One region of the Pantoea vagans genome, then DNA from elsewhere that is predicted to be linked to it. Evidence: predicted binding sites of a transcription regulator. Region 1 holds the regulator's gene; each other region holds the start of a gene.
What was found. The regulator sigma-54, encoded in region 1, starts transcription at its own class of promoters, with help from an activator protein. The targets are predictions, from matches to a motif close to GTTGGCACANNTTTCGCTNT.
Positions count from the first base shown of each region.

Region 2: the regulator sigma-54 is predicted to act here: its motif matches at 582-601, upstream of LK04_RS01070 (gamma carbonic anhydrase family protein).
Region 3: the regulator sigma-54 is predicted to act here: its motif matches at 1,357-1,376, upstream of glnA (glutamate--ammonia ligase).
Region 4: the regulator sigma-54 is predicted to act here: its motif matches at 1,424-1,443, upstream of glnK (P-II family nitrogen regulator).

Region 1 covers NZ_CP011427.1:3,570,697-3,572,901, reverse strand. The annotation lists gene hpf (ribosome hibernation promoting factor) at 105-392, opposite strand; gene rpoN (RNA polymerase factor sigma-54) at 414-1,847, opposite strand; gene lptB (LPS export ABC transporter ATP-binding protein) at 1,896-2,205, opposite strand, start outside.
Region 2 covers NZ_CP011427.1:209,793-211,997, reverse strand. The annotation lists rRNA gene LK04_RS01075 (16S ribosomal RNA) at 1-385, opposite strand, end outside; gene LK04_RS01070 (gamma carbonic anhydrase family protein) at 881-1,435, shown strand; gene LK04_RS01065 (DUF1488 domain-containing protein) at 1,411-1,659, opposite strand; gene aroE (shikimate dehydrogenase) at 1,656-2,205, opposite strand, start outside.
Region 3 covers NZ_CP011427.1:4,162,957-4,165,161, forward strand. The annotation lists gene glnA (glutamate--ammonia ligase) at 1-1,209, opposite strand, end outside; gene typA (ribosome-dependent GTPase TypA) at 1,649-2,205, shown strand, end outside.
Region 4 covers NZ_CP011427.1:2,966,137-2,968,341, forward strand. The annotation lists gene amtB (ammonium transporter AmtB) at 1-999, opposite strand, end outside; gene glnK (P-II family nitrogen regulator) at 1,033-1,371, opposite strand; gene LK04_RS13915 (SmdB family multidrug efflux ABC transporter permease/ATP-binding protein) at 1,631-2,205, opposite strand, start outside.

The DNA.
Region 1 (2,205 bases):
GCGAGTTCCCCGTTGGCGCTTGCGCAGATGACAAAACGGGGCGGTCATCCCGCCCCATTTGTGCTCTGAGTGCCAAACCGATCGGCACTCTGCAAGCATGAAGGTTAGTGTTTTTTCAGTTTGTCTTTATGTTTGGTCAGCTGACGGGAAAGCTTATCGATTAACCCGTCGATGGCCGCGTACATGTCTTCCGCTTCCGCTGTGGCGTGCAGCTCCCCGCCGTTGACGTGCAGTGTTGCATCCGCAATCTGCGTCACCTTCTCCACTTTCAGAACAATATAAACCTGATTGATACGATCAAAGTAGTGTTCTAGTTTGGCAAATTTGCTGTTTACAAATTCACGCAGTGGCTCGGTTATCTCAACATTCAGTCCGGTTAGGTTTAGCTGCATAGGTCTTCCTTCCTCATTCGGTCAAACCAGCTGTTTACGCTGGTTTGATGGCGGTATAGACAAAGACTCGCGATATTTAGCAACCGTACGTCGCGCCACCATGATGCCCTGATCGGATAACATGGAGGTGAGTTTGCTGTCGCTCAAGGGTTTTGCGGGATTTTCCGCGGCAATCAATTTTTTCACCAGCGCACGAATCGCCGTGGAGGAGGCTTCGCCACCGCCCTCGGTGTTGACGTGGCTGGAGAAAAAATATTTCAGTTCGAAAATGCCACGCGGGCTATGTAAGTACTTTTGCGTGGTCACGCGAGAAATCGTGGATTCATGCATATCGACGGCCTGTGCGATATCCGCCAACACCATCGGGCGCATGTACTCTTCACCCTGTTCAAAGAACGCCTGCTGTTGCTCAACGATACAGCGAGTGACTTTGAGCAAGGTATCGTTGCGGCTCTCGAGGCTTTTAATCAGCCACTTGGCTTCTTGTAGATTACTGCGGATGAACTGGCTATCGCTGTCATTGCGCGTCGAACCGCCCATCGCGGCATAGTGCTGATTAATCTTCAGACGTGGCAGGCTGTCAGCGTTGAGATCTACCGTCCAGCGCGCACCGTTCTTGCGTACCAGAACGTCCGGGATGACGTATTCAGGTTCGCTGGTGTTCACTGACTGCCCGGGGCGTGGATCAAGTGACTGAATCAGCAACATCGCGTCTTTTAACACCTCTTCTTTCAGACGTGTGACGCGCATCAGGCTGCGGAAATCGTGGTTGGCCAGCAGATCAAGATGTTCACTGACGATCAGGCGCGCTTCGGCCAGCATCGGCGTGTCTGCAGCATACTGCGAGAGCTGCACCAGCAGGCAATCACGCAAGTCACGTGCGCCAACACCTACGGGATCGAAACGCTGGACGCGCTTGAGCACGGCTTCGACTTCTTCCAGCGTCAGCTCTTCATCGCCAATACTGTCGCAAATGTCCTGAACGCTGACTGTGAGATAACCGGTTTCGTCGATGGCATCAACAATCGAGGTGGCAATGGCGCGATCGGTATCGGTGAACGGCGTTAACTCCACTTGCCACATCAGGTAATCCTGCAGTGACTGGGTGGTTTCGCCCTGATAGACCGGCAACTCATCATCCTGATAATCCGTACCGGTACCAGAAGGCGTGCCTGCGGTGTAGATCTCATCCCAGGTGGCGTCGAGCGGAAGCTCTTCCGGCATCTCTTTCTGTTCGAGCGCTTCGCGTGTATCTAACGCATCACTTTCCTGATGTTCACGCGCATCGACTTCTTCATGCAGTTCAGTTTGCTCAAGCAGCGGATTGCTTTCCAGCGCCAGTTGCAGTTCCTGCTGGAGTTCAAGCGTCGAGAGTTGCAGCAGACGAATGGCCTGCTGCAACTGTGGGGTCATTGCCAGCTGTTGGCTGAACCTGAGTTGCAAACCTTGCTTCATAATCCGGCCAGAATTTCCTAAGCAAATGTCGGGTATTCCGACACCTTATCAGAGTCTGAACTCTTCGCCCAAATAAACACGCTTAACCTGCTCATCTGCAAGAATTTCATCAGGGGTGCCATGTGCGATCAGATGCCCCTGGCTGACGATGTAAGCGCGTTCACACACGGCGAGGGTTTCACGCACGTTGTGGTCGGTAATCAGCACGCCAAGGCCGCTGTCACGCAGATGTTCGATGATTTTCTTGATATCAATAACGGAGATGGGGTCAACACCGGCAAAAGGTTCATCCAGCAGGATAAATTTCGGGTTGGCCGCCAGCGCCCGTGCGATTTCCACACGACGTCGTTCGCCTCCG
Region 2 (2,205 bases), 950 kb from region 1:
AGGCTTGCGCCCATTGTGCAATATTCCCCACTGCTGCCTCCCGTAGGAGTCTGGACCGTGTCTCAGTTCCAGTGTGGCTGGTCATCCTCTCAGACCAGCTAGGGATCGTCGCCTAGGTGAGCCATTACCCCACCTACTAGCTAATCCCACCTGGGCACATCCGATGGTGTGAGGCCCGAAGGTCCCCCACTTTGGTCCGAAGACGTTATGCGGTATTAGCTACCGTTTCCAGTAGTTATCCCCCTCCATCGGGCAGTTTCCCAGGCATTACTCACCCGTCCGCCACTCGTCACCCGAGAGCAAGCTCTCTGTGCTACCGTTCGACTTGCATGTGTTAGGCCTGCCGCCAGCGTTCAATCTGAGCCATGATCAAACTCTTCAATTTAAAGCTTGATTTGCTGCAACAAGTGCAGCGATGCTCATCTGTAAAACGTCATAATGAATTTCATTATGTGTTCACTCGTGAGACTTGATATTTTTTACGTCCGGAGACGTTGATATCAATCCTGCGAGTGCCCACACAGATTGTCTGATAAATTGTTAAAGAGCGGTGCAATCAGCGCCTTAAGCTGCTGTTGCGAGGTGGCGTATATTACGCTTTCCTCCTTCAGAGTCAAACACTTTTTTCAGCGTTTTTCATCTGGCGGGGTGAATCACTTCACTCCCTGCTGAGCCGTCTGCGTTGTCGCTTTGCCGTCTCAGTGGTGGCGCATTATAGGGATCCGAATTATTTGCACAACCCCTTTTTTCGATCTTTTTAATCGACTGGCGAGTTTTCGTTCTTTTCGCTGCGATCGCGAGCGATCCGCTCAAAAATCATCTTGTTTGCCAGCCCTATAAGCCGCAGGCTAGGTACATAAAGTGCAAAAGGAGAAAGATCATGTCAGAAGCCCTACGACCTTATAAGAACCATTTTCCGCAAACTGGCGATCGCGTCATGATCGATCGCAGCAGCGTGATAGTGGGCGATGTGCAGCTAGCCGATGATGTCAGCATCTGGCCGTTGGTTGCTATTCGTGGTGATGTGAACAAAGTGGTGATAGGTAAAAGAAGCAATATCCAGGATGGCAGCGTGTTGCACGTCACGCACAAGTCCACCAGCAACCCAGAAGGTTATCCATTATTGATTGGGGAAGACGTGACGGTGGGCCACAAAGCCATGCTGCATGGTTGCAGTATTGGCGACAGAGTATTGGTTGGGATGGGATCGATTTTGCTTGATGGCGTAATTGTAGAAGAGGATGTCATGATTGGTGCCGGCAGCCTGGTGCCACCCGGCAAACGACTGGAAAGCGGCTATCTCTATGTCGGCAGCCCGGTTAAGCAGGTTCGCCCATTGAGCGAAACTGAAATTGCGGGCTTACTTTATTCATCAAACAACTATGTTGGATGGAAGAATGAATACCTCGATCAGGAGAGCCAGATCCAGCCTTGATCGTTGATCTCGTCTGCACGGATCAGCTGTTCGGCTTCCTCTTCCACATCCCAGCGATGAGCGCAAAACAGCGCCATCGCTTCTCCAGAACCAAATCGGGTATGCAACGCTTCAGAAGGGATGGCGCAAGTGAATCCCATTCCCTGAACCAGGACGGGAAAAACGATCGCTTGTTTCTCCTCATCCCAGTTTTCACGATCGGGAAAGTGGATCGCCTGATTCACTGTTGCATCGCTTGCTTTAATTGAGCAATCACCGGCGTGATCTCCGGCATCGTGCCGTGCCATAGCTGGAAAGCATGCGCAGCTTGCCCCACCAGCATGCCCAAGCCATCAGCAAGCTGGTGTGCGCCATGCTGCTGGCACCACAGCAGAAATGGCGTTAGCCCCTGCTGATAGAACATGTCGTAACAACGAGTCTGTGCGGAAATCAATGTATCCGGCAACGGCGGAACTTTGCCATCGACGCCACTGGAGGTGGCATTAATAATGAGGTCAAACGTGTTGCTGGATAAATCAGTAAAACGTGCAGCCTGAATATTCCCACTATGCTGAAATATCTCTGCCAACTCCTCAGCACGTTCAACGGTACGGTTGGCCACCACAACAGAACACCCCATAGAAAGCAGAGGCAAAATTACACCACGCGCTGCACCACCCGCTCCCACTAATAGAATACGATCGCCAGGGCTAATCATCTCTAATCGCTGCAGGTCGCTCAGCAGGCCGATGCCATCGGTGTTATCGCCGAACACGGAGCCATCCGCTCTT
Region 3 (2,205 bases), 590 kb from region 1:
TTCCGGAGGCAGGTCATACAGGTTTTTGTCCATGGCATCGCCAGGGTGGATCTTGTTGATAACACCATCAAGACCCGCCATCAGCAGTGCAGTGAACGCCAGGTATGGGTTAGCCGCTGGATCCGGGAAGCGCGCTTCGATACGACGAGCTTTCGGGCTTGCAACCACTGGAATACGGATAGAAGCAGAACGGTTACGGGCAGAGTAAGCCAGCATAACAGGTGCTTCGTAGCCTGGGACCAGACGCTTGTATGAGTTAGTGGTTGGGTTCGCCAGGGCGTTGATCGCTTTAGCGTGCTTGATGATACCGCCGATGTAGAACAGAGCAGTTTCAGACAGGCCGCCGTACTTGTCGCCAGAGAACAGGTTCACGCCGCCTTTTGACAGGGACATGTGGCAGTGCATACCAGAACCGTTATCGCCGAACATTGGCTTAGGCATGAAGGTTGCAGTTTTGCCGTACGCGTGAGCAACGTTGTGCACCACGTATTTGTAGATCTGAATTTCGTCAGCTTTTTTGGTCATGGTGTTGAAGCGGGTTGCCACTTCGTTCTGACCAGCAGTTGCTACTTCGTGGTGGTGAGCTTCAACCACCAGACCCATCTGCTCCATGGTCAGACACATAGCAGAACGGATGTCCTGAGCTGAGTCGACTGGTGGAACTGGGAAGTAACCGCCTTTCAGACCTGGACGGTGACCTTTGTTGCCGCCTTCGTACTCTTTACCAGTGTTCCATGCAGCTTCGATATCGTCGATAGCAACGTGTGAACCTGAGGTAGATGAACCGAAACGAATGTCATCGAACAGGAAGAACTCTGGCTCTGGTCCAAACAGCACGGTATCCGCGATGCCTGAAGAACGCAGGAACTCTTCTGCACGCTTAGCAATGGAGCGTGGGTCACGGTCGTAGCCCTGCAGTGTGCCTGGCTCGAGGATGTCGCAACGAATGATCAGGGTAGAGTCTTCGAAGAACGGATCCATCACCGCAGTGGTCGCATCCGGCATCAGCACCATGTCTGATTCGTTAATGCCTTTCCAGCCGCCGATGGATGAGCCATCGAACATTTTGCCTTCTTCGAAGAAGTCAGCGTTAACCTGGTGCGCAGGGATAGTAACGTGCTGTTCTTTACCTTTGGTATCGGTAAAACGCAGGTCAACAAACTTAACTTCGTGTTCGTTCATCATCGAGAGAACGTGTTCAGCGGACATACTCAACTCTCCTGGAAATGGTCATTATCGTCATGGTGAGAGAACTTCGTTGCCTGGAATGTGTCACGACTTCTGACCATTACCTAACCAAGATCTCGGCAAGCTCTTTCAACCGTTTTATAACTGTCGTTTTCGCTTAAAAGATATAAAGCGAATTCTGTGCCAACTTTATTACAATGGTGAAAATGGCGCTGTGGCGCGCTCTTTGGTGAGTCGACCACTGCACCAGTATGGATGATGCGCACTAATTTGGTGCTCAATGGATGAAATTGCGCACCAAAAAGGTGCAAAACACCATCACAGTGCAGATTAATGCACCGTTATTGGTGCTAAAAAACAGCACTATGAGAAACTTTAAGTGAATACTGTGATCATGTTCAGTCTTTCGCTTAATCCGTGTACAATACCGCGTTATTTCTATAATGCCTGAGGCAAAGCTGTGATCGAAAATTTGCGTAACATCGCCATTATCGCGCACGTTGACCATGGTAAGACCACCCTGGTTGACAAACTCTTACAACAGTCCGGTACTTTTGATGCCCGTACCGAAGCGACTGAGCGCGTAATGGACTCCAACGATTTGGAGAAAGAGCGTGGGATTACCATCCTCGCAAAAAACACCGCCATCAAATGGAACGACTACCGTATCAACATCGTTGATACCCCAGGACACGCCGACTTCGGTGGTGAAGTGGAGCGCGTTATGTCCATGGTGGATTCGGTGCTGCTGGTTGTAGATGCGATGGATGGCCCTATGCCGCAAACCCGCTTCGTAACCAAAAAAGCCTTTGCTCATGGTTTGAAGCCGATCGTAGTCATCAACAAAGTTGACCGTCCTGGCGCGCGTCCAGATTGGGTTGTTGATCAGGTCTTCGACCTGTTCGTTAACCTCGATGCGACCGACGAGCAGCTGGACTTCCCTATCATTTATGCTTCAGCGCTGAATGGTATCGCAGGTCTGGACCACAACGACATGGCTGACGACATGACCCCGCT
Region 4 (2,205 bases), 600 kb from region 1:
GTCATCCACACGCAGCCATTTTTTCAGGGTAGTTACGCCCCAGATACCTGCCAGGCCACCGGCCAGACCGATAATCAGCGCGCCGCCAACACCGACATAACCACAAGCTGGGGTGATAGCAACCAGACCCGCGATGAAACCAGAACACGCACCCAGCAGAGAAGGCTTGCCACGCATTGCCCACTCACCGAACACCCATGACAGCACCGCACCTGCAGTCGCTACAACGGTATTCAGGAAGGCCAGTGCAGCAATTTCGTTCGCTGAAGAGGCTGAACCGGCGTTGAAACCAAACCAGCCAACATACAGAATCGCTGTACCGGTGAAGACCATTGGCAGGTTGTGTGGTTTGAAGGCTTCTTTACCAAAGCCAGCACGTTTGCCCACCAGGTAAGCACCCACCAGACCGGCTACCGCGGCGTTGATGTGTACAACGGTACCGCCTGCGAAGTCCAGCGCACCATCTTGAGCCAGCAGACCGCCTGCCCAGACCATGTGTGCGATTGGCAGATAAGAGAGCGTCAGCCATACCACCACGAAAATCAGTACCGCAGAGAAGCGAATACGTTCTGCCAGTGCACCCACAATCAGGCCCACGGTAATACAGGCGAATGAAGCCTGGAACGCAACGTGGATATACTGATAGAAGCTACCCATCACCGCTTTCAGCTCGATATTTTTCAACATCGCCCACTGGAAGTTACCGAAGAAGGCGTTGCCTTCGCTGAAGGCCAGCGAATAACCGTAAATTACCCAGAGTACGCACACCAGTGAGAAAGTCACTGCGACCTGAGTCAGCATTGAAAGTACGTTCTTACCGCGAATTAAACCGCCGTAGAACAGGGCAATGCCCGGAATCGACATGAACAGCACCAGTGCGGTACAGATCATCATAAAGGCGTTATCCGCTTTGTCCGCAACGGCAGGTGCTGCCGCCATGGCCAGAGACGGTAACAGTGCCAGGCTGGTGAGGCCTAACTTAGTCATCAGTTTATTCATTTCTTTCCATCCCATCACAATTCAGAGCCCCAGTTACAGTGCTGCTTCGTCGGTCTCGCCGGTGCGAATACGAATAACGCGCTGCAGTTCTGCGACGAAGATTTTGCCGTCGCCAATTTTGCCGGTGTAAGCGGCTTTGCTGATGACATCCACCACTTCATCGAGTTGATCGTCCGCAATCGCGATATCAATTTTTACTTTTGGCAGGAAGTTCACGCTGTACTCGGCACCGCGGTAAAGCTCTGCGTGACCTTTCTGGCGACCAAAACCCTTCACTTCGGTAACAGTCAATCCCTGAATGCCAATGGAGGATAAGGCTTCACGCACGTCCTCCAGCTTAAATGGTTTGATTACCACGGTAACCAGCTTCATACGTTCCCCTCCGGATAATAAATTGAGTGAGTCTCGCGGACACGCAGAGATATAAGCAAACGCTGTGCCATAAATGAAAAAAGTGCGGAAGTCAGTGGCATAGAGGCGCTGGATAGCGCTTCGTTATGTGATGGGTAGCTCAATCTGGAGGATGGGGTAAAGAAAGGTGTTGCAATATTGCACTCCTTTGGTGCTTTCAGCCTCAAAGGAGTGCATCAATACAGAACAATCTGATAAATCTGCGCAAAAAAGGTGCAAATCACCCTTCAGCTTGTACGGGGATGCTCGCCGCGAGTTCATCACCCGCTTGTTGCAATTGATACATCTGCCAATAACGACCTTGTTGTGCCAGCAATTGCGCATGCGTACCGCGCTCGGCAACCTGGCCGCGATGCAGCACCAGGATTTGATCCGCTTCGGTAATGGTGGAGAGACGGTGCGCAATCACCACCAGCGTGCTGTGTTGACGCAGTGCACGCAAAGCATGCTGAATCGCCTGCTCGGTACCGGAATCAATGTTGGCGGTGGCTTCATCCAGAATCAAAATCTGTGGCAACGACACAAGCACGCGCGCCAGCGCCAGCAACTGTTTCTGTCCCACCGACAAATTATTGCCCTGCTCCCCTAAGCGCGTGTGAATGCCCTCTGACATTGCACGTGCTAAAGGGGCAAGCTGCACGGTTTCCAGCGCCTGCCACACCTGCTCTTCAGGAATATCGCGTCCCAAACGTACATTCGCCAACAGCGTATCAGCCAGAACCACCGGATCCTGTTGCACCATAGCGATACTTTGCCGCAGTGCCTCATGGGAGAGTTGCGGTAATGGGCGGCCAT